DNA from 3 places in the Lysinibacillus sp. NPDC093216 genome. Region 1 is predicted to be linked to each of the others. Evidence: riboswitches for the same ligand, from Rfam matches in the RefSeq annotation. Region 1 holds a riboswitch; each other region holds the start of a gene.

Region 1 (8,736 bases):
CAGCACAAGATGACACTTCTAAACCAGGGCAAGCTGTCCATAACCGTACAAAAGGATTAGGTATTCTTGTGCATGGTGACGCTGCGTTCCCAGGTCAAGGGATCGTAACAGAAGTATTAAACTTTGCAAAAACTGAAGGGTTCACTACTGGTGGTACAGTTCACATCATTGCTAATAACATGATTGGATTTACAACTGAACTACAAGACTCTCGTTCATCTGTTTACTCTTCTGACCCTGCAAAAGGTTATGAAGTACCAGTTGTGCATGTAAATGCAGATAGCCCTGAGTCTGTAACTTTAGTAGGTCGTTTCGCAGCTAGCTACCGTCAAAAATTCGGTAAAGATATCATCGTTGACCTTATCGGTTACCGTCGTCATGGTCACAATGAAACGGATGATCCAACTGTAACAAACCCTGAAACATATAAATTAGTTTCTAAACATGAGCCAGTTCGTGCTTTATACGGCGCTCAATTAGCAGCTGAGGGTGTAGTTTCTGCTGATGAAGTTGCAGCATTAGATAAAGCTATCTATGCAGAAATGCAAGCAGCTTATGATCATGTAAAAGAAATGGCAGATAAAGATGAACACAAACATTTAGAAATGCCAGAAGAATTAAAAGTAGAATTCCCACAAATTGATACAGCAGTTGGTGCGGAACGTCTAGGAAAAATTAATGAAGAGCTTTTAGTGTTTGAAGAAAACTTTGAACCACAGAAAAAACTTGGCAAAATTTTAGAAAAACGCCGTGATGCATTTGCTTCTGCAAAAATCGACTGGGGTCATGCAGAAACTTTAGCTTATGCAACAATTATTCAAGATGGCACACCAGTACGTTTTACAGGTCAAGATGCACAACGTGGTACGTTCTCTCAACGTCACTTAGTGTTACATGACAAAAACAATGGTAATTTATTCACGCCACTTCACCATATTTCAGGTGCAAATGCATCATTTTCAGTACACAACTCTCCACTTACAGAAGCTGGGGTAGTGGGCTTTGAATATGGTTACAATTTAGAAAATGGCCATGTATTATCAGTTTGGGAAGCTCAATTTGGTGACTTTGCTAACATGGCACAAGTTATGTTTGATAACTTTATTTCAGGTGCACGTGCTAAATGGGGTCAAAAATCTGGTCTAGTTATTCTTTTACCACATGGTTATGAAGGTCAAGGTCCAGAACACTCTTCAAGCCGTATGGAACGTTACTTACAAATGTCAGCTGAAAATAACTGGTTCGTAGCAAACTGCTCAAACGCAGGTAACTACTACCACTTATTACGTCGTCAAGCAGCATTATTAGGTACAGAAGGCGTTCGCCCACTTGTAGTTGTATCACCTAAGTACTTACTTCGTCACCCATTAGCTGCAGCAAATGCTGATCAATTAGCAAATGGCTCATTCCAAGAAGTAATTGAACAACCAGGTCTAGGTTCAAAAACTGAAGCTGTAGAACGCATTGTATTAGGTTCAGGTAAAGTAATGATCGACATTGCAGACCGTATTAAAGATGGTGAAGGCTTCGATCACCTACACATTGCTCGTGTAGAACAACTTTACCCATTCCCAAAAGAGCAAGTTGCTGGTATTATTGCAAAGTATCCTAATGTTAAAGAAATCGTTTGGGTACAAGAAGAACCTAAAAACCAAGGTTCTTGGAATTATGCATTAGAAACATTACACGACCTTTCAGAAGGTAAAAAGCTACGTTATGTAGGCCGTCCTGCAATGAGCTCGACTTCTGAAGGTGATGCAGATTCTCATAAAGCAGCTCAAGCCGCACTTGTAGAAGAAGCAGTTGCTGAGCCTGTAAAGGTTAAATAATCACATATTAAATTTTTGAGAGCCGGGCTACTTGCTGAGGCAGTAGCCCTTTTATGTGCATAATGCACGTTAATTAAAGGAGGAAATGAAAGTGGCTGAAATTAAAGTCCCTGAATTAGCAGAATCGATTACAGAAGGTAGTATCGCACAATGGGTAAAAAAAGTGGGCGATCGCGTTGAAAAAGGTGAATTCATCGTTGAACTTGAAACAGACAAAGTAAACGCTGAAATCATTTCTGAAGAAGCGGGAGTTTTAACTCAAATTTTAGCTGAAGAAGGCGATACTGTACTTGTTGGTCAAGTAATCGCAGTAGTAGAAGCTGGCGAAGGTGCAGCACCTGCTCCAGCGGCACCAGTTGCAGCAGCACCACCACAAGCGGCACCTGCTCCAGTTGCAGCAGCTCCAGTTGTAGAAGAAACTACTGGTGAGCGTGTAATCGCATCTCCAGCAGCTCGTAAACTTGCTCGTGAAAAAGGTATTGACCTTGCTGCTGTATCTCCAGTAGATCCACAAGGCCGTGTACGTGTACAAGACGTGGCAGCTCATGGTACAGCTCCAGTAGCAGCTCCAGTAGCAGCTCCAGTAGCAGCAGCACCTAAAGCAGTTGTAGCTGTAGATGATTCACGTGTAACAATTGAAAAAATGAGCCGTCGTCGCCAAACAATTGCAAAACGCTTACTTGAAGTAAAACAATCTACAGCAATGTTAACTACATTCAACGAAGTAGATATGACAAACGTTATGGCTTTACGCTCTCGTAAAAAAGACCAATTCTTCGAGTCAACTGGCTCTAAACTTGGTTTCATGTCATTCTTCACAAAAGCTGTAGTTGCAGCGCTTAAAAAATACCCATATGTGAACGCACAAATCAATGGTGATGAAATTCACTTAAACAACTTCTTTGATATCGGTGTAGCTGTATCAACAGAAGAAGGTTTAGTAGTACCGGTTGTACGTGACGCTGACCGCAAAAACTTTGCTGAAATTGAAGATTCAATTGCAGACCTAGCTAAAAAAGCACGCGACAAAAAATTAGGTTTATCTGATCTTCAAGGTGGCTCATTCACAATTACAAATGGTGGTGTATTCGGTTCATTAATGTCTACACCTATCATGAATGGTACACAAGCTGGTATTCTTGGTATGCATACTATCAAAAAACGTCCAGTTGAAGTGAATGGTGAAGTAGAAATTCGCCCAATGATGTACTTAGCTCTTTCTTATGACCACCGTATTATCGATGGTAAAGATTCTGTAGGCTTCCTTAAAACTGTTAAAGAACTACTTGAAAACCCAGAAGATTTATTATTAAATTCTTAATTCCTGAGTTTATTAAAACCTTGCAAACATTGTTTTGCAGGGTTTTTTTCTTTTTATGGAGCAACTCTTAAGAAAGCGACGGAAAGAGAACGAAGCGATGGATAGAAGAGCTAAAGTGACGGAAAAAGTATTCGTAGCGACGGATAGAAGTGCAGAATCGACGGAAAGATGAGCCAGAGCGACGGAAAGAAAACCAAGCGACTGAAAGAAGAGCCAAAATGACAGATAAAGTATTCATAGCGACGGATAGAAGAGCTGAATCGACGGATAGAAAAGCCAAAGCGACGGAAAGAGAACGAAGCGATGGATAGAAGAGCTAAAGTGACGGAAAAAGTATTCATAGCGACGGATAGAAGAACCAAGGTGACGGAAAGAAAAGCCAGAGCGACGGAAAGAAAACGAAGCGATGGATAGAAGAGCTAAAGTGACGGATAAAGCATTCATAGCGACGGAAAGAAAAGCTGAATCGACGGAAAGAAAAGCCAGAGCGACGGTAAGAAAACGAATCGATGGATAGAAGAGCTAAAGTGACGGATAAAGTACTCGTAGCGACGGATAGAAAAGCTGAATCGACGGAAAGAAAACGAATCGACGGATAGAAGAGCTAAAGTGACGGAAAAAGTATTCGTAGCGATACGGATTTTCTAAAGAATCGGCTTTTCATTTACATTATTATAACTGCATCCAAGTATATAAATTGGGTAAAGTTCGTATAAAGAAGCATAGGCGACTTTACGGATTCTTTCGGCAAAGCGGCAGTCTTAATCATTTTCAACTTTGCAAAAGTGTATATAAGGCATAAAAAGGATAAAAAACCCTAATATTGTAATTAGTCAGAAAAGTAATAAAATTATCTTGACGAACACATTAGCTTTATAGTAGTATCTTAATATCAATTAAATATACAAACCTCACATTTATCCTATTGTGAGGTAGAGGCGCGGTATTTATTAGTTCATTGTTGAGTATAAGCAAGCGAAGACGCAATGGAGAAGGAACTATCGCCGAAGTATAAAAGGAGCTCGTACTTTTATGCTGGGTCTGCAGTGAATAAGTGCAGGACTGTCCTAGTAAATTATTTTCCAGATTTACTAGGTTGTGCTATCTCGGAATGATGGAATTATAGTGAGGATTTGGGCAACTGTTAAAAAAGTAAGACCTAAGTTCAGTACTTAGGTCTTTTTTGGTACAGTTGTCTTATTTTTTTATAGAAAAGGGGAATGTTACATGAAAAGAAAATCGTTGGTATTAATGTTGACCGTCATGACTGCAATTTTGCTAGCAGCTTGTGGTGCTGGTGACAAAAAGGATACGACGTCATCTAGTAATGACGGTAACAAGACGAGTACGGAAGAAGGCGGCGGCCAATTCCGTATTGGGATGGAAGCAGGTTATGCTCCGTTTAACTGGACACAGCAGGGTGATTCAAATGGCGCAGTAAAAATTGCGGATAATGCAGAATATGCAGGTGGTTATGATGTACAAATGGCGAAAAAGATCGCTGAGGGCTTAGGAAAAGAATTGGTTATCGTAAAATTGGAATGGGATGGCTTAGTACCAGCACTACAATCCAATAAAATCGATGCAATCATTGCTGGTATGTCACCTACAAAAGAGCGTAAGCAAACAGTTGACTTCACTGAAAACTACTATACATCTGATTTTGTTATGGTCATTAAAAAAGGCAGCAAATATGAAAAAGCAACTTCTATCCAAGATTTCTCTGGTGCTAAAATCACATCACAATTAAATACATCTAACTACAATGTCATCGATCAAATCAAAGATGTAAAAAAACAAACTGCAATGGATAACTTCCCAGCAATGCGCGTTGCATTAGAAGCTGGAAAAATTGACGGCTATGTAGCTGAACGTCCAGAAGGTATTTCCGCTGCTGCTGCAAATGATAAGTTCGCGTATGTGAAGTTTGAAAAAGGCTTCGATACAGATATTTCAAATACATCCATTGCAGTTGGTTTACGTAAAGGCGATGCAAATCTTGAAAAAATCAATGAAATCTTAAAAGGTATTTCTGAAGATGATCGCCAAAAAATTATGGAAGAAGCCATTCACCAACAACCAGCAGCACAATAACATGATGGCACGGGCTATCTGCTAGTCCGTGCCATCTCATTACAATTTATAATCTTTCTAAATAATAATAATGTCTGAGCTAAAAGTTTCATAAAATAAAAGAAACAAAGGCTCCAGCCAAAACAGGATACTGTAACGAACAAGCAACACGACGTTGTTAGGAGGAACATCATGAGTTTTGATTGGATTATTTCTATTGTTGAGAACAACTGGCAAATGTTTTTACGAGGTGCGTATTATACATTACTTATTTCTATTAGTAGTACAATTATTGGTGCACTTATCGGATTTTTCATCGGAATTATGCATACCATTAAGGTTCGTAAAAAAGGTGTAAAGTTCTATAGCTTAAAGCTCATTAATTTTATACTAACATGCTATGTCGAATTTTTCCGTGGTACACCAATGATTGTACAAGCAATGGTTGTATTTTTCGGATTAGATATTGCATTTGGCATTGATATGCACTTTATTACGGCAGGTATTTTAGTTGTTTCATTAAACACAGGTGCTTATATGGCTGAAATTGTTCGCGGTGGTATTGTATCCATTGATAAAGGGCAGTACGAGGCCGCATCTGCAATTGGTATGAACCATTTTCAAATTATGCTACATGTTGTATTACCACAAGTTGCGCGAAATATATTGCCTGCAACAGGTAACCAATTAATTATGAATATTAAAGATACAGCAGTATTAAACGTTATCGGGGTTACGGAATTGTTCTTCCAAACAAAATCGATCGCGGGTAATAACTTCCGCTATTTTGAATCCTTCTTTATAGCTTGTGTCCTTTATTTCATCATGACATTCACAGCATCGAGAATCTTACTGTATATTGAAAAACGACTGGACGGACCAGATGCCTACCAAAAAGAACAGAAAGAAGCAGTATAGGGGGACGAACAAGTGACAGTTATTAAAATAGAGCATTTAAGTAAATCATTTGGTCGTAACCAAGTGTTAAAGGATGTAAATTTCCAAGTAGAAAAAGGTGAGGTTGTCTGCTTAATCGGTTCTTCTGGATCAGGTAAATCAACATTACTACGCTGCATTAATTTACTGGAAACACCAAGTGGTGGTCAAATTATTTACAAAGGTGAAAACATTTTAGATGAAAAGCATAATATCCAAGAATACCGTACACATTTAGGTATGGTATTCCAGCAATTTAACTTATTCAACAATCATAATGTGCTAAAAAACTGTACAGTTGGTCAAATGAAAGTATTAAAGCGTTCAAAGGCAGAAGCCGACGAAGTTGCTTTAAAATATTTGCAGATTGTTGGTATGGATAAATACGTCAATGCCAAGCCACGACAACTATCTGGCGGTCAAAAACAGCGTGTAGCGATTGCACGAGCATTGTCAATGAGCCCAGATGTAATGCTGTTTGATGAACCGACGTCAGCACTGGATCCAGAGATGGTCGGTGAAGTGTTGAAGGTAATGCGCCAGCTAGCGGATGCTGGGAATACGATGTTAATTGTTACACATGAAATGGAATTTGCCAAAGAAGTAGCGGATCGCGTCGTATTTATGGATAAAGGTGTAATTGTAGAGGAAGGACCACCATCACAGGTATTAGTAAATCCTCAGAATGAACGGACAAAAGAGTTTTTAAAACGAACATTAAAATAACGTTCGATTACAATAACAAAAAAAAGTGAGTCCAAATTAATGGGCTCACTTATTTTCTAGAATTCCATTCTGCGTATAAAATAAAGCAAATTGCAAATGCAACGGCTAGGATAAAAAACCATTGCGGTACACTACCAAAGCTCATAGTAACACCTCGAAGTAAAAATTTTTATTATGGATATGGTTAAAAAACGATAGTTATGGAGAAAATATGATCTTCTATGGTTTTTTTCTCCACAAAAGTTCAAAAATATTATAAAATAAGCAGTAGACATTAGCTTCGTGCTAGTAAAGAGAGGTAGAGAGATTATGTTACATTTAAAATGGAAAGATGCTCCAACAGTACGCACAGTTACTTGTAAGCATACTAATGCATCAAAATATTTAGTTTCAAACGTATTAACAGTAGGGAAACAATATGATGTGAAAAATGAAACAGAAGAATTCATTTTTATTATCGATAACACTGGTAATATCGGTGGCTACTATAAAGATTATTTCGAATAAAAATCAAAGGGTGGTTCAGATTTTTCTGAGCCACCCTTCTTTGTTGGAAAAAAGGAATCATTCCTTCTTAAAGGTCTTCAAGTCAGCTACATCCTGTAATTGCTGTTTTTCCTGTTCTGTAGCTGTATGAAGGGCGAAGACGTCTTTGATAGCTGTCTTCAGCTCATGTTGTGTTTCTTTGAATTTCGATACTTGCTGTTCAAAGGAAGGACTCGTAAATCGATCATTTGTACGAGATAATCTTTCTTCTAGCTGCGCGTAGTGATGATCCATATGCATAGATAACATCATGGCCAACTGATTTTTCCAAAGCGGAATAAGGGTAACAATTGAAAATTCAATTTTTTCCGCTAACGATTGATTAGACTGCTGAATCATCCGGATTTGTGGCGCAGTTTGTAAGGCAACTTGCTGCGATACTTGTAAGTCATAAATACGTTGATCTAGACGTTCGATTTGAGCGGCAAAATCATTAAGCTGTTGGATAGCTAGTGGCTGTTTCGTTGCTTGTACACTAGTCACTTTTTCAGGAAGCTCAACTTCAATGGCTTGCTGCTTCTTCATTTGTCCGGCTGCAATAGCAGTCGCTAACTCCTCAAAGAATCCTCGATTATGTGAATAAAGTCCTTCTAACATTTCCACATCTCTTATCATTTGAAGCTGTGCACGTTCGAGCTGAACACCAATGCGTTCTACTTGGATACTAATACGTTCAAACTCCGTTAATGTTTGCTTAACAGTTGGCCCAATTTTACCAAACATTTTTTTAAAAAAGGACTGCTTTTTTGGTTCTAATGCGTTAGGGTCCACACGGTCTAACGTTTGCATTAATGAGTCTAACATTTGGCCAATTTTTGTGACGTCTTTTTGTTTTACTTGTGCAAGCATTCGATCAGCAAATTGAGAAAGGGATCGCTGTGAATCCTGCCCTAAAGACAGGACTGACTCGAAGTTTGTTAGATCAAGCTGACTAGCGTATAGAAGTGCACGACTTTGTGCAAGAGGCGATAGCGTATCATACGTCGCCATCGCCTCATTATTTGGAGTTGTTTCTAAATAAGTTTGCACAAGTGGGGAAAGACCTTGTATTGTATTTAGTTGAAATGCGTGATCATTTGCTGTCATTTATCATCGCCTCGCCACTCCAATTGTTCTTTTCGTCTTAAATTGGAACGATTCGCAAATTCGATCTCCATTTGAAGATGGTCAATATCGTTGGAAAGCGCATCCTTTAAATCAATTTGAATCGTATCATTTAAATCTGTAAGTGTTTCTCTTGTTTTCGATAATGTAATTTGGATTTCCTTGTCCTTCACAGGCTGTCTCGATAACATCGTATATTTA
Region 2 (8,736 bases), on a different contig from region 1:
CGCAGTTTGCAAGGCCTCCATCACCCATGATTGCATTTAAACGTTCGTCTTTAATCATTGCACCAGTTGGGTGAGTGTTGAATAGACGTACTTGTGATAATGGTGCTGGTCCGATGAATGAAGCTTTTTCAGACACGTTTGGACACGCTTCCATACATACACCACAAGTCATACATTTAGATAATTCATAAGCCCATTGACGTTTACCTTCTGGCATACGTGGACCTTCACCTAAATCATAAGTACCATCAATTGGAACCCATGCTTTAACTTTTTTAAGTGCATTGAACATGCGTTCACGGTCAACTTGTAAGTCACGAATAACTGGGAAAGTTTTCATAGGCTCAAGTTTAATTGGCTCAGTCAATTGGTCAACAAGAGTTGAACAAGATTGACGTGGGCGGCCATTGATAACCATTGAACATGCACCACAAACTTCTTCAAGACAGTTCATATCCCATGCAACTGGTGTAGTTTTTTCACCATTTGACAAAACTGGATTCTTTTGAATTTCCATTAATACAGAAATGACGTTCATACCATGGCGATAAGGAACTTCGAATTTCTGCCAGTAGCCATTGCCACCTTTTGTATCTTGACGTAAAATTTCAACTTTTACCATTCTTCCAGTATTAGCTGCGATATTCATAATTCTTAGTCTCCTTTCGCAGAGTAATCACGTTTACGTGGTGGAATTAATGAAACGTCGACTTCTTGGTAAGTAATGATTGGGTTACCAGTAGTTGGATCAAACTTCGCCATTGTTGTTTTTAAGAAGTTCTCATCATCACGGTTCGGGAAGTCTGGCTTATAATGTGCACCACGAGATTCATTACGTAATAATGCACCTTTTGTCATTACTTTCGCAAGGTAAATCATATTTTTTAACTGACGCGTAAAGTGAGCACCTTGGTTACTCCACTTTTGTGTATCGTTGATGTTAATGTTTTCCCAACGTTTTTGGAATTCATCAAGTTTATTCAATGTATCTTGAAGTTGGTCATTGTAACGTACTACTGTCATAGTAGCTGTCATCATTTCACCAAGCTCTTTATGAAGCAAGTAAGCGTTTTCTGTGCCGTCCATTTTCATGACAGCATCCCACTTAGCTTGTTCTTCTTTAACGCGAGCATCGAATACTTCTTGTGGAATATCTTCAGCATGCTTTTTAAGATGTTTAACATAATCTACTGCGTTTGGTCCAGCAACCATACCGCCATAGATAGCAGATAATAATGAGTTCGCACCAAGACGGTTTGCACCATGTTGAGAATAATCACATTCACCTGCTGCAAATAGACCAGGAATTTCAGTCATTTGGTTGTAGTCAACCCATAATCCACCCATTGAGTAGTGAACTGCTGGGAAAATTTTCATTGGTAATTTACGTGGATCATCACCTACGAATTTTTCGTAGATTTCAATAATACCACCTAGTTTTACATCTAATTCATGTGGATCTTTATGAGAAAGATCTAGGTATACCATGTTTTCGCCGTTGATACCAAGTTTTTGGTTTACACAAACGTCGAAAATTTCACGTGTTGCAATATCACGTGGTACTAAGTTACCATATGCAGGATATTTTTCTTCCAGGAAGTACCAAGGTTTACCGTCTTTATAAGTCCAAATACGGCCACCTTCTCCACGAGCTGACTCTGACATTAGACGGTTTTTGTCATCTCCAGGAATCGCTGTTGGGTGAATTTGGATGAACTCACCATTCGCGTATGAAGCACCTTGTTGGTAAACGATAGAAGCAGCAGAACCTGTATTAATAACAGAGTTTGTTGTTTTACCGAAGATAATACCAGGGCCACCAGTCGCCATAATAACAGCGTCTGCACGGAATGATTTGATTTCTTCTGTACGCATATCTTGCGCTACGATACCACGACAAACGCCGTCAGGATCGACTACTGCACCAAGGAATTCCCAATGCTCATATTTGTTCACTAAACCAGCTACTTCGTGAGAGCGAACTTGCTCGTCTAGTGCGTATAGTAATTGCTGACCAGTTGTTGCACCAGAGAAGGCTGTACGGTGCATTAAAGTACCACCGAAACGACGGAAGTCAAGAAGACCTTCTGGTGTACGGTTGAACATTACACCCATACGGTCCATTAAGTGAATAATACCAGGGGCTGCATCACACATACCCTTAACAGGTGGTTGGTTCGCTAAGAAGTCCCCACCATAAACTGTATCATCAAAGTGGATCCAAGGAGAATCCCCTTCACCTTTTGTATTTACCGCACCATTAATTCCGCCCTGCGCACATACAGAGTGTGAGCGTTTTACAGGAACTAATGAGAATAAATCAACTTCAGTACCAACTTCAGCTGCTTTAATCGTTGCCATCAGACCAGCTAGACCGCCGCCGACAACAATTATTTTGCTTTTCGCCATGATTATTTCTCACTCCTCTTAAAAAATTGCAATGATTGCATGTACTCTATAGTAGCTTCTATTAAATTAAACAAAAGCTAAAATAGCAGCCACACCAACTACACTTAGAATTACGAAAATAATGTTTGTTACATAAGTAGCAATCTTTTGAGACTGAGGAGATTGTACAATACCCCAGCTAACTAGGAATGCCCATAAACCGTTAGATAAGTGGAAAGTTGCTGATATAATACCAACGATGTAGAATCCAAGCATGAATGGATTAGAAACGATATCCGCCATCATGTCGTAATCAACTTCTGTACCAAGTGCTTTTTGAATACGAGTTTGGAAAATATGCCATGCAATGAAGATCACTAAGAATACACCAGTGAAACGTTGTAATGAGTACATCCAGTTACGGTATGTGCTGAAACGTCCTGTATTTGGTGTAGCAGTGAATGCAATGTAGACACCATAGAATGCGTGGAACATTAATGGAATATAAATGACAATCCATTCAACTAGGATAAGGAATGGAATCTTTTCCATTACTGCGGTAGCATCGTTGTAACTTTCTGCTCCGCCTGTTGCTGTAAAGTTAATGAACAGGTGCATCGTTAAAAACAGACCTACTGGAATGATACCAAGTAGAGAATGTAAGCGACGCCATAAAAACTCTCGATCTTTCGACAAGACTGTTACCCCCCTTAGTACTTAAAATAGCACAACTAAAGAAGTCATCATTTTGTAACTGATACTTCATTGACTGTGTATTTCATCATGGTACAATATTATGACATGTTTATTGTACTCTCAAGAGCTACGAGCGTCAAGGCAACTTAAAGTTTTTCATATTCCTTATTAAATAAGTAATCTAGTACATGATGCATCGTTTTTTCTCGAAAAATCTATCTTTACTTTATCAGTGTCGAATTTTAAGAAAATTCTAAGAAAGAAGGCTTTCAATGTTAAACACTTCATCTCCTACAATCTCAGCATTTGGCTATGAGATAATTCGCGATTATATTTTATCTTCCATTCTTGGTAAACACGAAGATGATGTCCTTTACTGGGCAGGAAAAGATCTAGCTCGGAAGTTCCCATGTACAAGTCAAGATGAACTTATCGCATTTTTCGCAGATGCCTGTTGGGGTAATTTAGAGCTTGTCAAAGAATCGAAAGATGGACGTATATTCCAGTTGACAAATGATCCAGAACTGTTACAAATCGGTCTTCGAAGCTTTAGACTTGAAGCAGGATTTATAGCTGAGCAAATCCAGCAAGTAAAAGGTTATTTAACAGAATGCTATGATGAAAAACGTGAAAAGCAACAAAATGTAACGTTCACAGTAAAATGGGACGTTAAAGAAAGAATCATGAATACCGTTCCTACAGAATAAAACGAAAAGGATTGCCATCCCACATTTATGGATGACAATCCTTTTTATGTATACAATAGAAGTTAATTGTAGCGAAGATTGGGCAACTCCTTGGAGTAGCGTCATAAATGGACAAGCGAAGTAGCTCCATTGGACGCCCCCAGTAAAGCGTCGTGATGGAACAGAAATCACCCCCTCGTTATGATGATGAGTTTAGGGATGACATGTTGCTAAAGCGTATGTCATGTGAATTGGCTGATTGGAGTGGAGGCTGGGCGACTCCTTGGGGATCAGCAATAGAGGAACGAAGGCTAAGAACATCACGTCCTGTGATAACGCCTTCGTAACCAACATCGTGTTGGCCCGAGACCCTGGAGCGAGCATAGCGAGTGAAGCGGCTCATCGGACGCCCCCAGGAAGCTCTGCTCTGCGCGAAAGCGAAGCGTCAGCAACAAATGTTTTCTGTAGCGAAAAGCAAAGCGACAGCTACAAAGCGCCTAGCCAGAACGGAAATCACCCCCTCGTTTATGTTTACGAATCATTTTTCTAATTTATAGTTGTGCACGTCTTTCTTTTAAAAGTACATCTATTAACCCAATAAATGCCTCCAAAATATTAAGTGAGTGTTGAATCATTTCTTCTATGTTATTAATTGACAGTTCATTCACTAATTTTTGTGCGGCCATATGTACTAATTCATGTGGTTGTTCAATATGACGATATTCTGGTAAGTTCTGATATTCCTCAAAATGTCCGTAATACCATTTTCCAAACATACATTGATGATACGTTTTTATCGTTTCTTTCTGACCAGCCTTTTGAATAGCATTTCGTAAAAAGCTAGCATGATCCATTAACCTTGCTGCCAATTGGCTAACTACCGTTTGCTCTGATGGTTTTCTGATTGTCGGTGCAATAGCTTTTAACATTTCAGATACTTGATTTTGTATTATATCCGAGAAGTCACTAGAATGTGATAATTCCGTCGTCGTTTCCGCTAAACGACCTACAGCTATTACATTTTCTTCTGATGCAACTGTTATTTGATGAATACCATGTGCTGCTTCTTCAATATTTCTACTTGTTACAGTCAGATTAGCAATATTGTCCTTCATGACACTTATAAAGTCAGTTAAATAATGTTCGACTTCTTTAATATTTGTTATTGTATTATGTAATTTCTTATCAATGACTGAGCGAATCTTTGTCATTTCTTGCAATGAACCTTTCGAGCTGTTGGCTAAATTCCCTACCTCCATCGCGACAACATTAAAGCCTTTTCCATGCTCACCAGCACGTGCGGCTTCAATAGAGGCATTTAAAGATAGTAGTTGCGTTTGATCGGCAATCCCGGTTACACCTTTACTGATATCATCCATTTTAGTCATTTCATCATTCAGTTGCTCTGTTGAATTTGCTCCTTTGGTCAACAGCTCCTGAACCATTTCACCTTTTGAAATGGATGATTCCATTTCTTCTACAAGTAGTAATGAATGCTGTTTTATTTCTTGAATGTTTGCATTAACATTTTGCTCAACCGCAAGCACCTCCTCTGTATTTGACGACATTTCTTCACTCATTGCTGAAATATCCCCTACACTCGTAGAGACATTTTGAACCTTTAAAGCCGTTTGAAAATTAATTAACTCCATATGCGCTAGTACAAAGTCTAAAATCGCATTTTTCACATCAATACTTTCCTGCTCAAGTTCCAATTCCAAAATTCGCTTTTTTAATATTTGTATTTCTAAATCGTTGTGCTTCTCAACGCTTTCATCCATTGACTTTTGAAATAAACCAAATAACCCCATACAAACTTCCACCTTCCCTTTGGTAAAACATGTCATATTTTATTATATAACAATAGAATTAGATAAAGTATTAAATTGATGTGAACAAAAAAGGATGTGCCTTTTACTGACACATCCTCTTCAACATTATATGAAAAGCGCTTGTTCTAAAATCAATTATGCCCTTCTTTCCGTCGCTTTGGCTGTTCTATCCACGATTTTGGTGGCTCTATCCATGAATTTGAGTGCTCTATCCACGACTTTGGTGGTTCTATCTACGACTTTGGGTGCTCTATCCACGATTTTGGTGGCTCTATCCACGAATTTGACTTTGGGTGCTCTATCCATCTTTGACTCTTTTAAATTGCGTCCGAAGGCATTAGGCCAACAAATGTTTTTTGCGCGAAAGCGTAGCGTCAGCGGCACGAAGTTGATCACTCAGTTGTCGCTACACTTTCTGTACAAAAGACATTTCCTGAAATAAATTAAATTCATCATGTAATGCATTTGCTGCACGAATCATTTCGTCCTGAGGTACAACGACAGACACTTTTATTTCAGAAGTACTTACCATTTTTACAGGGATATCTTCACGGCGTAGACGATCAAACATTCGGGCAGCCACCCCTGGATTAGATGCCATACCAGATCCAATAATGGAAACTTTCGCTAAACCAATTTCAAAATCAGCAAAACTAAATCCTAGTGATACTTTACTATCTTCTAGTACACGTAATGCTTCAGCGAACTCCTCTTTTAAAATGGTAAATGATACAGTCGGCTTTAAGCCATCAATTATTGCTTGTACGATTATATCGACGTTTATACGATTTTCCGCAAGTATTGTGAACATATCTGCTAACGAAGCATTAGAATAAGCATCATAACCAATCGTTAAGCGAATAACGTCTGACTCATAGGCAACACCTCGTACAATTAAATTTTTTTCCATTTCAACTTCCTCCTTCAATAAAGTACCTACTGTATCTATTTCGCTCGACCTAATGATAACCGGGATTTGAAACTTCTTTGCTAACTCTACAGCTCGCGGGTGTAAAATTTGTGACCCTAAGTTTGATAGCTCTAGCATCTCATCATAGGAAATTTCTTTTAGCTTTTGTGCCCCAGCAACATGACTTGGATCAGCTGTATAGACTCCATCCACATTCGTGTAAATATCTACCCGCTTCGCCTTCAATTTTGCTGCAATGGCTATAGCCGTCGTTTCCGCCCCACCTTTACCTAACGTCGTAATATTCCGTAAATTATCGATACCCTGTTCCCCAGCAACGACTACGATTTTCCCCTGTACAAAATGCTCTTCTATTCGTCTAGCATCCATCCCATCAATACGGGCATTGCTATACATAGCATCAGTTTCAATGCCTGCCTGCCAGCCCGTTAATGACACAGCATCATATCCTTCCTCCTGTAAAGCAATTGCCACTAATGTACTAGTAAGTTGTGAGCTTGTTGAAAGTAATGCGTCTAGTTCACGCTTAGATGCATTGTCTGATAAATCACGAACCATCTTTGTTAATTCTTTAGATATACTCCTCATAGCTGTAGTGACAACGACAACATCAAAACCTCTTTCCTTTTCTGCAATCGCCTTTTGCGCAACATTTTGAATGTGCTCTGTTGATGCTAATGCAGCACCACCAAATTTCATCACAACTCTCGCCATCTTTATCATTCTCCTTCGTATTCAATCATTTTACTGATTATAAAGTAGCTATGCTTTTGCAGCTTTTCACAAAATAACACCACAAAAGCAAATAGCACCCCTTCACCTCTTAGGTAAAAGTAACAGACTTGAAAAAATGTTGTTTCGGAAAACTAAAAAGGCAGCTCCTCACATAACGTGAAAGCTGCCTATAACATGTACAATAAAGTAACTTGCGCATGTGTGATAGCTCTCCGAAACGTTTAGAATCGACAGTCTTACATCTCTTAAATGTAAAACCAGCACAGCATCGGAAACAACGATGCTCCACTTCGGCAAGTTCCCCTTTCATACATTTTCACTGGACTTGTTCGTCCTCGCATGTACTACTCTTGAACCTTGCACCTCTATCATCACTAAATAGTGATCGTATTTAATTGAACCTTAGTGAAGAAATTTCCAATTCAATAAGTAGAAACTACTAAAAAAACTAAGGCGCCGTATATAACATCGCTTTATTGAAGAGCAATGTTATATACAACCTTAGCATACGTCTAATCCTTTGACAATGTGTCTTGTCGAAAATCAATTTCGCCTTGGCGTAATTGCCGCTGACGCTTCGCTTTCGCGCAGAAGACATTTGCCGCTGACGCTTCGCTTTCGCACAGATAAACAATGCGTCCGAAGGCTTTATTTTCATTCAGTAGGTGTTTGTACACCCACTGAAAAGGAATTCCATCTGCATTCATCTCACTACCTTTAGAGGTGAGAGTCTTCTGCTGAATGAAAATAAGCATGAATATTGCTAGCAAGATTAGCAGGCATCCCTGCTTCTTGTAATGCCTGCATACTTGCCTCACGAATTTTTTTGACAGAACCAAAATGCTTGAGTAATTGTTGTTTTCGCTTTGGACCAATTCCCTCTATATTATCGAGGACAGATTGTATAGCGTGTTTCTCATGCTGCTGTCGTAAGAAGGTTATAGCAAAGCGGTGTACTTCATCCTGAATTCGTTGTAATAAGTAGAATCCATCACTTGTACGTTTTAACGCAATAACTTCTGGTGGATCACCAAATAGAAGCTGTGAAGTATTATGCTTTTCATCTTTTGCTAATCCGGCAATTGGAATGACAAGGCCGAGCTCATCCTCTAATACTTCACGCGCGACTTCCATTTGTCCCTTCCCACCATCTATTAGTACTAAATCCGGTAAAGGTAGACCATCTTTTAATACACGTGTGTATCGACGACGTATTACTTCCTGCATTGCCCCGTAATCATCGTGCTTGGCGGCGGTACGTGTTTTGTATTTTCGATACTCCTTCTTCGCAGGTTTTCCATCGATAAATACAACCATTGCAGATACAGCATCTGTCCCATGCATATGACTATTATCGAAGGCTTCAATCCGTAACGGCGTAGAAATGCCCATCGCTTCACCGAGCGCCTCACATGCTCCTATTGTGCGCTCTTCCTGACGTTCAATAAGCTGGAACTTCGCTGCTACA
Region 3 (6,308 bases), on a different contig from region 1:
AGCAGGATGTTGGTCACGAAGGCGTTATCACAGGACGTGATGTTCTTAGCCTTCGTTCCTCTATTGCTAATCCCCAAGGAGTCGCCCAGCCTCCACTCCAATCAACTTATATGCATGGTATACGTTTCAACAAATGTCCTACCCAAAATTTGATGATGTGTTATTTATCTATCATTTTACCATATTAAGGTTGCGCACCAAAAGTGGGGACGATTCGAGAAACTAAAGTCCCCTTTTTATTCTCTCCAGTAATTTTATCTGAAGCCTAAAATGCAGATTTGTAACATACTGTATTGATTGGTATATTGTTAGCAATAATCAAAATAATTTAGAAAGGGCTGGAAAAATGACTTTTAGAAGGAATTACGGTTTTTTTCTATTATATTTTGTATTATTGGGTTGTTATTGTTTTATGCTAGTTCATTAAGTGAAAACAGCATTTTTGGTATTTACTTTTATTTAGGTGCTCTACTGTGGATAATGAGTGTTTATTTTGGGATATCCGGAATTCGATCAAAACAAACAGGTATTTCTAAATATTTAGGATTACTCATCATTTTGCTTATTCTTGTCATCTACGGATCGATGATTGCAATTATGGTGATACGAGGTTTTGAACCTTAAAGATTAATCGTTCACTTGAAGTATTTTGATTGTACGTCTAGAATTACAAATTTATTATTAAACTAAAAAAACTGCCCTGCAAGTCAATTTCTATGACTTACAGGACAGTTTTATTTTTTATTGTTCGACTTTTAAATCACATTGCTCTAATGGAAGCATTTTAGTTTTATGCTTGATTTTATAGCCAAGCCATAAGAATAAGAACAGTGGAATACCGATATAGGAGACAAGGACTCCATACCAGTCTATTGTATTACCCATAAAGGCATTGTAGTTTTGTCCAATAACAACAATCATACAAACCGTAAAGGCAAATAGCGGGCCGAATGGGAATAGCCTTGCTTTATACGGTAACAATTTCGGATCTAAGCCCTGTACCTCGAATGCTCGACGGAAACGGTAATGGCTAAATGCAATTCCTAGCCAAGCAATGAAGCCAGACATCCCAGAGGCATTTAGAAGCCACATATAGACTACACCATCACCAAAGAATGAAGCTAAAAATGCTAGGGAGCCTACAGCTAAAGTCGCCAGTAATGCGTAAATCGGAATACCTCGACGGCTTAGTTTAGCGAAAAATTTCGGTGCATGTCCATCTACTGCCAATTGCCAAAGCATACGAGAAGATGCGTACAGCCCTGAATTCCCTGCTGACAGCATTGCCGTTAAAATGATAGCATTCATCAATGAAGCAGCAAAGGCAATTCCTAAACGGTCGAACACCAGTGTAAATGGTGAAACAGCGATATCTTCAGATAGCAAACGTGAGTCTGTAAATGGAATCAGCAGCCCAATTGCACCGATCGCTAAAATATAGAATAAAAGAATTCTCCAGAAAACAGACTTAACAGCTTTCGGAATATTTTTACCAGGATCATCTGTTTCACCTGCTGTTATTCCAAGTAGCTCTGTCCCTTGGAACGAGAATCCAGCAGCTAAGAAAATACCAAATGTAGCAAGAAATCCACCGTGGAATGGTCCATCACTGATAAAGAAATTCGTAAAGCCTACCGGAGCGTTTCCTCCTAAAATACCAAAAATCATTAGGAAACTGATAATAATAAAAATGATGACAGTTACAACCTTTATCATGGCAAACCAATATTCACTTTCACCATAGCTTTTTACAGATAATAGATTAAACGTTAAAACGACAGCAATAAATAAAACAGTCCAAAGTGCTGATGAGCTATCTGGGAACCAATATTTCATAATTAATGAGACAGCAGAAATTTCTGCCGCAATTGTAATTGCCCAGTTGTACCAGTAGTTCCAGCCAAGCGCAAAGCCTAGAGCTGGGTCTACAAATTTTGTAGCATACGTACTAAATGAGCCCGATGATGGCATATAAGCTGCCATTTCCCCTAAGCTCGTCATTAAAAAATACACCATGATACCGATTAATGCATAGGCGAGTAGTGCACCGCCAGGGCCTGCTTGCGCAATGGCACCTCCACTAGCTAAAAACAATCCAGTACCGATTGTACCGCCTAATGAAATCATTGTAATATGACGGCTTTTTAATTCTTTTTTCAGCTTCGGTGCTTTATGACCGAGCTGATTGACTTTTATTTCACTCACGATATAGCTTCCTTCCTTTTTTAAGAGGCGAAAAAAATGCCATCACATGAACGTTGCTGTGATGGCTAAGTAAATCCTCTGTTCCTTCAAAATGATAGCTCAACACGTTGTTCAAACGTGACAGTTCTGTTCCTTTCGGAGACAGCCCCAGCATGAGGTTTTCAAGTCCCCTCACACTTCGGCAGTATTTCCTTTCAGCTAATTTCTCTAATGCTTGTCATTTCCATTAACATACTCTTAAATACCGCGACCTCTACCTCACTACAAACATGAGGCATTAAATATTAAATTTATGATGGGTATTAGTTTAACATACGACCTATGGCATTTCAATAACTCGATTAATATTCTATATTTTGTGAATTTTCCACTATTTTTATTATTGTGATAAAGTGGTATAGTGATTCAATCAAGTTTGTTCTAACAAGGGGGGATTTATCTGACTACTCATGAACATACCGATACTTATCCTAGCAGGAAAATTAACTGGAAAGGTACAACCTTATTGCTCGTTATCGGAATAATTTGTATTGCCTCGACATTACGGATGCCGCTAACAGTTGTTGGACCTATCATTTCCTTTATCCGTGAAGACCTCGGCATATCCAATATACTAGCAGGCTTTCTAACAACGATCCCATTGCTAGCATTTGCAATCATTTCACCATTCGCTCCAATTGTCGCACGTAAATTTGGACTAGAATTAACATTATTTTTATCAACTATTCTTTTAGGGGGAGGGATTGTACTACGCTCCCTTGGCACAACTAGTTTACTCGTATTTGGTACGATGCTAATTGGTATAGCCATTTCATTTGGTAATGTACTAATTCCAGGATTACTTAAATTGAAATTTCCCTTTCACGTAGGTTTACTTATGGCATTTTTCACAATGTCGATGAATTTGACGGCTGGACTCGGTGCTGGCATTAGCTATCCTGTTGCCAATTCATCACTTGGTTGGCAAGGTGCACTGGCCATTTCACTTGTTCTTGTGGTGTTAACTATTGTAATTTGGATTCCACAGTTGAAATTTAATAAGCCTGAACCGACTAATAAGACTACGAAAGAACGTACACCATTATGGAAATCACCTGTTACTTGGGCAGTAGCAGGGGCTATGGGATTTCAGTCATTATTATTCTACACAACCGCCGCTTGGATTCCTGAAATATATATATCACAAGGATTAGCTGCAGATCGCGCAGGCTGGATGTTTTCCATCATGCAATTTTCACAAGTTCCAATGGCTTTAGCTGTTCCTATTATCGCTAGTAAAATGACATCTCAACGTCCTCTCGTATTAATGTTTACAGTATTTTACTTAGTTGGCTTTATCGGAGTAGTCATGGAATGGACGACCCTCGCTGTACTGTGGATGGTGCTACTAGGCTTAGCCGGAGGCGCTTCATTCGCATTAGCGATGATGTTCTTTACACTACGTACCCGTACAGCTTTTGAGGCAGCTGATTTATCAGGATTTGCGCAATCACTAGGATATTTATTAGCCGCAATCGGTCCAATCTTATTTGGTTATTTACATGATTTATTCGGTGGTTGGAATATCACCGGCTGGTTATTTGTTGTCGTAACATTTATTCTCTTTATATGTTCATTTAGGGCTTCTAAAAATGAATATGTGAATTAAAAAGGGCGGCTCATGATTAAATTATGCCTCGGCATAATTGATCATGGGTCGCTTTGTATTTGCACAATCTTAAAGTGTGCTGCCTTTCTCTACTAATAAGGTGGTTTCTGATAAAAGTAATTTGGTGTATTGTAAACATTAACATAAGGTTTATGGAAAATATGAGTCGTAGCTGGTGAGAGAGGTGGAATCAACCACGTCCAATTGCCAGTAACCTTTCGATCCGCTGCTGCTTCTGTTTCCTCAAACAATTTAAATTGCTGTGCAGCTGTATGATGATCTACTATGCTGACACCGTCTTCTTTAAAGGAATGCAGAACGGCAATATTCAGCTCAACTAATGCGCGATCACGCCATAGAGAAGCCTGTTTAGTTGTATCAAGATTGAAAATTTCTGCTATAGCAGGCAACATATTGTAACGCTCATGATCTGCTAAATTACGTGCTCCAATTTCTGTACCCATATACCAACCATTGAATGGGGCCGCCTCAAAATCAATACCTGCCATTTGAAAGCGCATGCTTGAAATAATCGGCACTGCATACCATTTTAATCCTAGCTTCTCTACTTGAGCAGATTCCGGATGACGAATAGGTACCTCTAGTACATATTCGTCAGGGATAGTAACCACTTGTGGTTCCCTTCCATCCACCTGTACAACGAGTGGAAGCACGTCAAATGCTGTTCTCTTACCTTGCCAGCCGAGTGACTCACATACTTTTGTAAACTCAACAGAATGCAGATCACCAACGATTCCAGATTCCGTTTCATAGCCAGCATAACGGATTAGCTGATGATTCCATATACGTACACGCCCCGGTGCAAAAATCGTTATTGTTGGACGAATTTTTCCATCATTTGTTGCATATTGAATATGTTCAAGCAATGCGTTGAAAATATCCTCTTCTTTTGAAATATCACGGGCATCAACAACATGCAGCGATTGCCAAAACAATCGACCAATACACTTATTACTATTGCGCCATGCTACTCGCGCACCAAAGATTAATTCTTCCGTTGTCGGTATATATTCGCCTGCTATTTTAATTTGCTGTAATTTATTGTCTAGCCATGTTTTTGATTCATTTTGTTCTACTTGATAAAGTTCTAAAAACCGCTGTACTTCATGTAAATTCATATTGAATTCCTCCATCTCCCCTCATATTAGAGGAATGGAACTATAATCACCACGATAAAATCTGCCAGAAAACATACATATTTTATATATGAAATACTTTGTTCAATATTTTATAGCATCTCTCTTTTATTTTTCTAAAACTAAAGTTATTTATGGATTATGATGCCCATTTTGAGTAGACATTATTAAAATTAGGGGAAATTACAGAGGGAATAACTGTTGAGCATGGATTTGCCCCTTTTTTACGCTGATCCCCTTTCGTACGAAGTCACGGTTGACCAGACCTGATTTCATTGTACGGCTGGGTTTTTTTCTCGTCCATAGCTAGAAGCTCTTTAGAACCCCTCGCATAGCAAGGGGTTTTCAAAAGATACAAAAAAAAAGCATGTCGCACTAATGTGCAACATGCTTGATGACCCGTACGGGATTCGAACCCGTGTTACCGCCGTGAAAGGGCGGTGTCTTAACCACTTGACCAACGGGCCGTGGCTCCGAAGGCAGGACTCGAACCTGCGACAACCTGATTAACAGTCAGGTGCTACTACCAACTGAGCTACTTCGGAATAATGGTGGGCCTAAATGGACTCGAACCATCGACCTCACGCTTATCAGGCGTGCGCTCTAACCAGCTGAGCTATAGGCCCATTATTTTGGAGCGGGTGATGAGAATCGAACTCACGACATCAGCTTGGAAGGCTGAGGTTTTACCATTAAACTACACCCGCAGATGGTGGGTCAGGACGGAATCGAACCGCCGACACTTAGAGCTTCAATCTAATGCTCTACCAACTGAGCTACTGACCCGAAAAAATATGGAGGAGGTAGAGGGATTCGAACCCCCGCGCGGTGTTACCCGCCTGTCGGTTTTCAAGACCGATCCCTTCAGCCAGACTTGGGTATACCTCCGAAATATATAAATGGTGGAGCCTAGCGGGATCGAACCGCTGACCTCCTGCGTGCAAGGCAGGCGCTCTCCCAGCTGAGCTAAGGCCCCATGTTAGGAAAGATGGTCGGAATGACAGGATTCGAACCTACGACCCCTTGGTCCCAAACCAAGTGCTCTACCAAGCTGAGCTACATTCCGATACTATTAGGCTTTTTTTGGCGCGCCCGACAGGAGTCGAACCCATAACCTTCTGATCCGTAGTCAGACGCTCTATCCAATTGAGCTACGGGCGCATTTATAAAAACTGATGAGCCATGAAGGACTCGAACCTTCGACCCTCTGATTAAAAGTCAGATGCTCTACCAACTGAGCTAATGGCTCATATTAAAAAATGAATGGCTGGGGTACTAGGATTCGAACCTAGGCATGA

The links. Region 1 has a riboswitch for lysine ahead of ACQKOG_RS13440 (transporter substrate-binding domain-containing protein). Riboswitches for the same ligand answer to the same signal wherever they lie in the genome.
Region 2: linked by a shared signal. The riboswitch ahead of ACQKOG_RS07375 (aspartate kinase) and the one ahead of ACQKOG_RS13440 (transporter substrate-binding domain-containing protein) in region 1 are both predicted to bind lysine.
Region 3: linked by a shared signal. The riboswitch ahead of ACQKOG_RS26925 (amino acid permease) and the one ahead of ACQKOG_RS13440 (transporter substrate-binding domain-containing protein) in region 1 are both predicted to bind lysine.

What each region holds. Positions count from the first base shown of each region.
Region 1 covers NZ_JBNNVB010000010.1:106,322-115,057, forward strand. The annotation lists gene ACQKOG_RS13425 (2-oxoglutarate dehydrogenase E1 component) at 1-1,829, shown strand, start outside; gene odhB (2-oxoglutarate dehydrogenase complex dihydrolipoyllysine-residue succinyltransferase) at 1,921-3,150, shown strand; gene ACQKOG_RS13435 (hypothetical protein) at 3,300-3,461, shown strand; lysine riboswitch at 4,076-4,262, shown strand; gene ACQKOG_RS13440 (transporter substrate-binding domain-containing protein) at 4,378-5,244, shown strand; gene ACQKOG_RS13445 (amino acid ABC transporter permease) at 5,416-6,141, shown strand; gene ACQKOG_RS13450 (amino acid ABC transporter ATP-binding protein) at 6,154-6,885, shown strand; gene ACQKOG_RS13455 (DUF6501 family protein) at 7,195-7,392, shown strand; gene ACQKOG_RS13460 (toxic anion resistance protein) at 7,450-8,517, opposite strand; gene ACQKOG_RS13465 (5-bromo-4-chloroindolyl phosphate hydrolysis family protein) at 8,514-8,736, opposite strand, start outside.
Region 2 covers NZ_JBNNVB010000004.1:240,065-248,800, forward strand. The annotation lists gene sdhB (succinate dehydrogenase iron-sulfur subunit) at 1-649, opposite strand, end outside; gene sdhA (succinate dehydrogenase flavoprotein subunit) at 655-2,409, opposite strand; gene ACQKOG_RS07360 (succinate dehydrogenase cytochrome b558 subunit) at 2,476-3,084, opposite strand; gene ACQKOG_RS07365 (YslB family protein) at 3,357-3,791, shown strand; gene ACQKOG_RS07370 (methyl-accepting chemotaxis protein) at 4,322-5,581, opposite strand; gene ACQKOG_RS07375 (aspartate kinase) at 6,009-7,247, opposite strand; lysine riboswitch at 7,466-7,644, opposite strand; gene ACQKOG_RS07380 (hypothetical protein) at 7,781-7,975, opposite strand; gene uvrC (excinuclease ABC subunit UvrC) at 7,986-8,736, opposite strand, start outside.
Region 3 covers NZ_JBNNVB010000055.1:517-6,824, reverse strand. The annotation lists gene ACQKOG_RS26930 (hypothetical protein) at 1-188, shown strand, start outside; gene ACQKOG_RS26925 (amino acid permease) at 742-2,205, opposite strand; lysine riboswitch at 2,293-2,469, opposite strand; gene ACQKOG_RS26920 (CynX/NimT family MFS transporter) at 2,645-3,853, shown strand; gene ACQKOG_RS26915 (nitric oxide synthase oxygenase) at 3,946-4,992, opposite strand; tRNA gene ACQKOG_RS26910 (tRNA-Glu) at 5,406-5,477, opposite strand; tRNA gene ACQKOG_RS26905 (tRNA-Asn) at 5,479-5,555, opposite strand; tRNA gene ACQKOG_RS26900 (tRNA-Ile) at 5,560-5,636, opposite strand; tRNA gene ACQKOG_RS26895 (tRNA-Gly) at 5,644-5,717, opposite strand; tRNA gene ACQKOG_RS26890 (tRNA-Phe) at 5,721-5,796, opposite strand; tRNA gene ACQKOG_RS26885 (tRNA-Ser) at 5,806-5,898, opposite strand; tRNA gene ACQKOG_RS26880 (tRNA-Ala) at 5,911-5,986, opposite strand; tRNA gene ACQKOG_RS26875 (tRNA-Pro) at 6,000-6,076, opposite strand; tRNA gene ACQKOG_RS26870 (tRNA-Arg) at 6,095-6,171, opposite strand; tRNA gene ACQKOG_RS26865 (tRNA-Lys) at 6,187-6,259, opposite strand; tRNA gene ACQKOG_RS26860 (tRNA-Gln) at 6,275-6,308, opposite strand, start outside.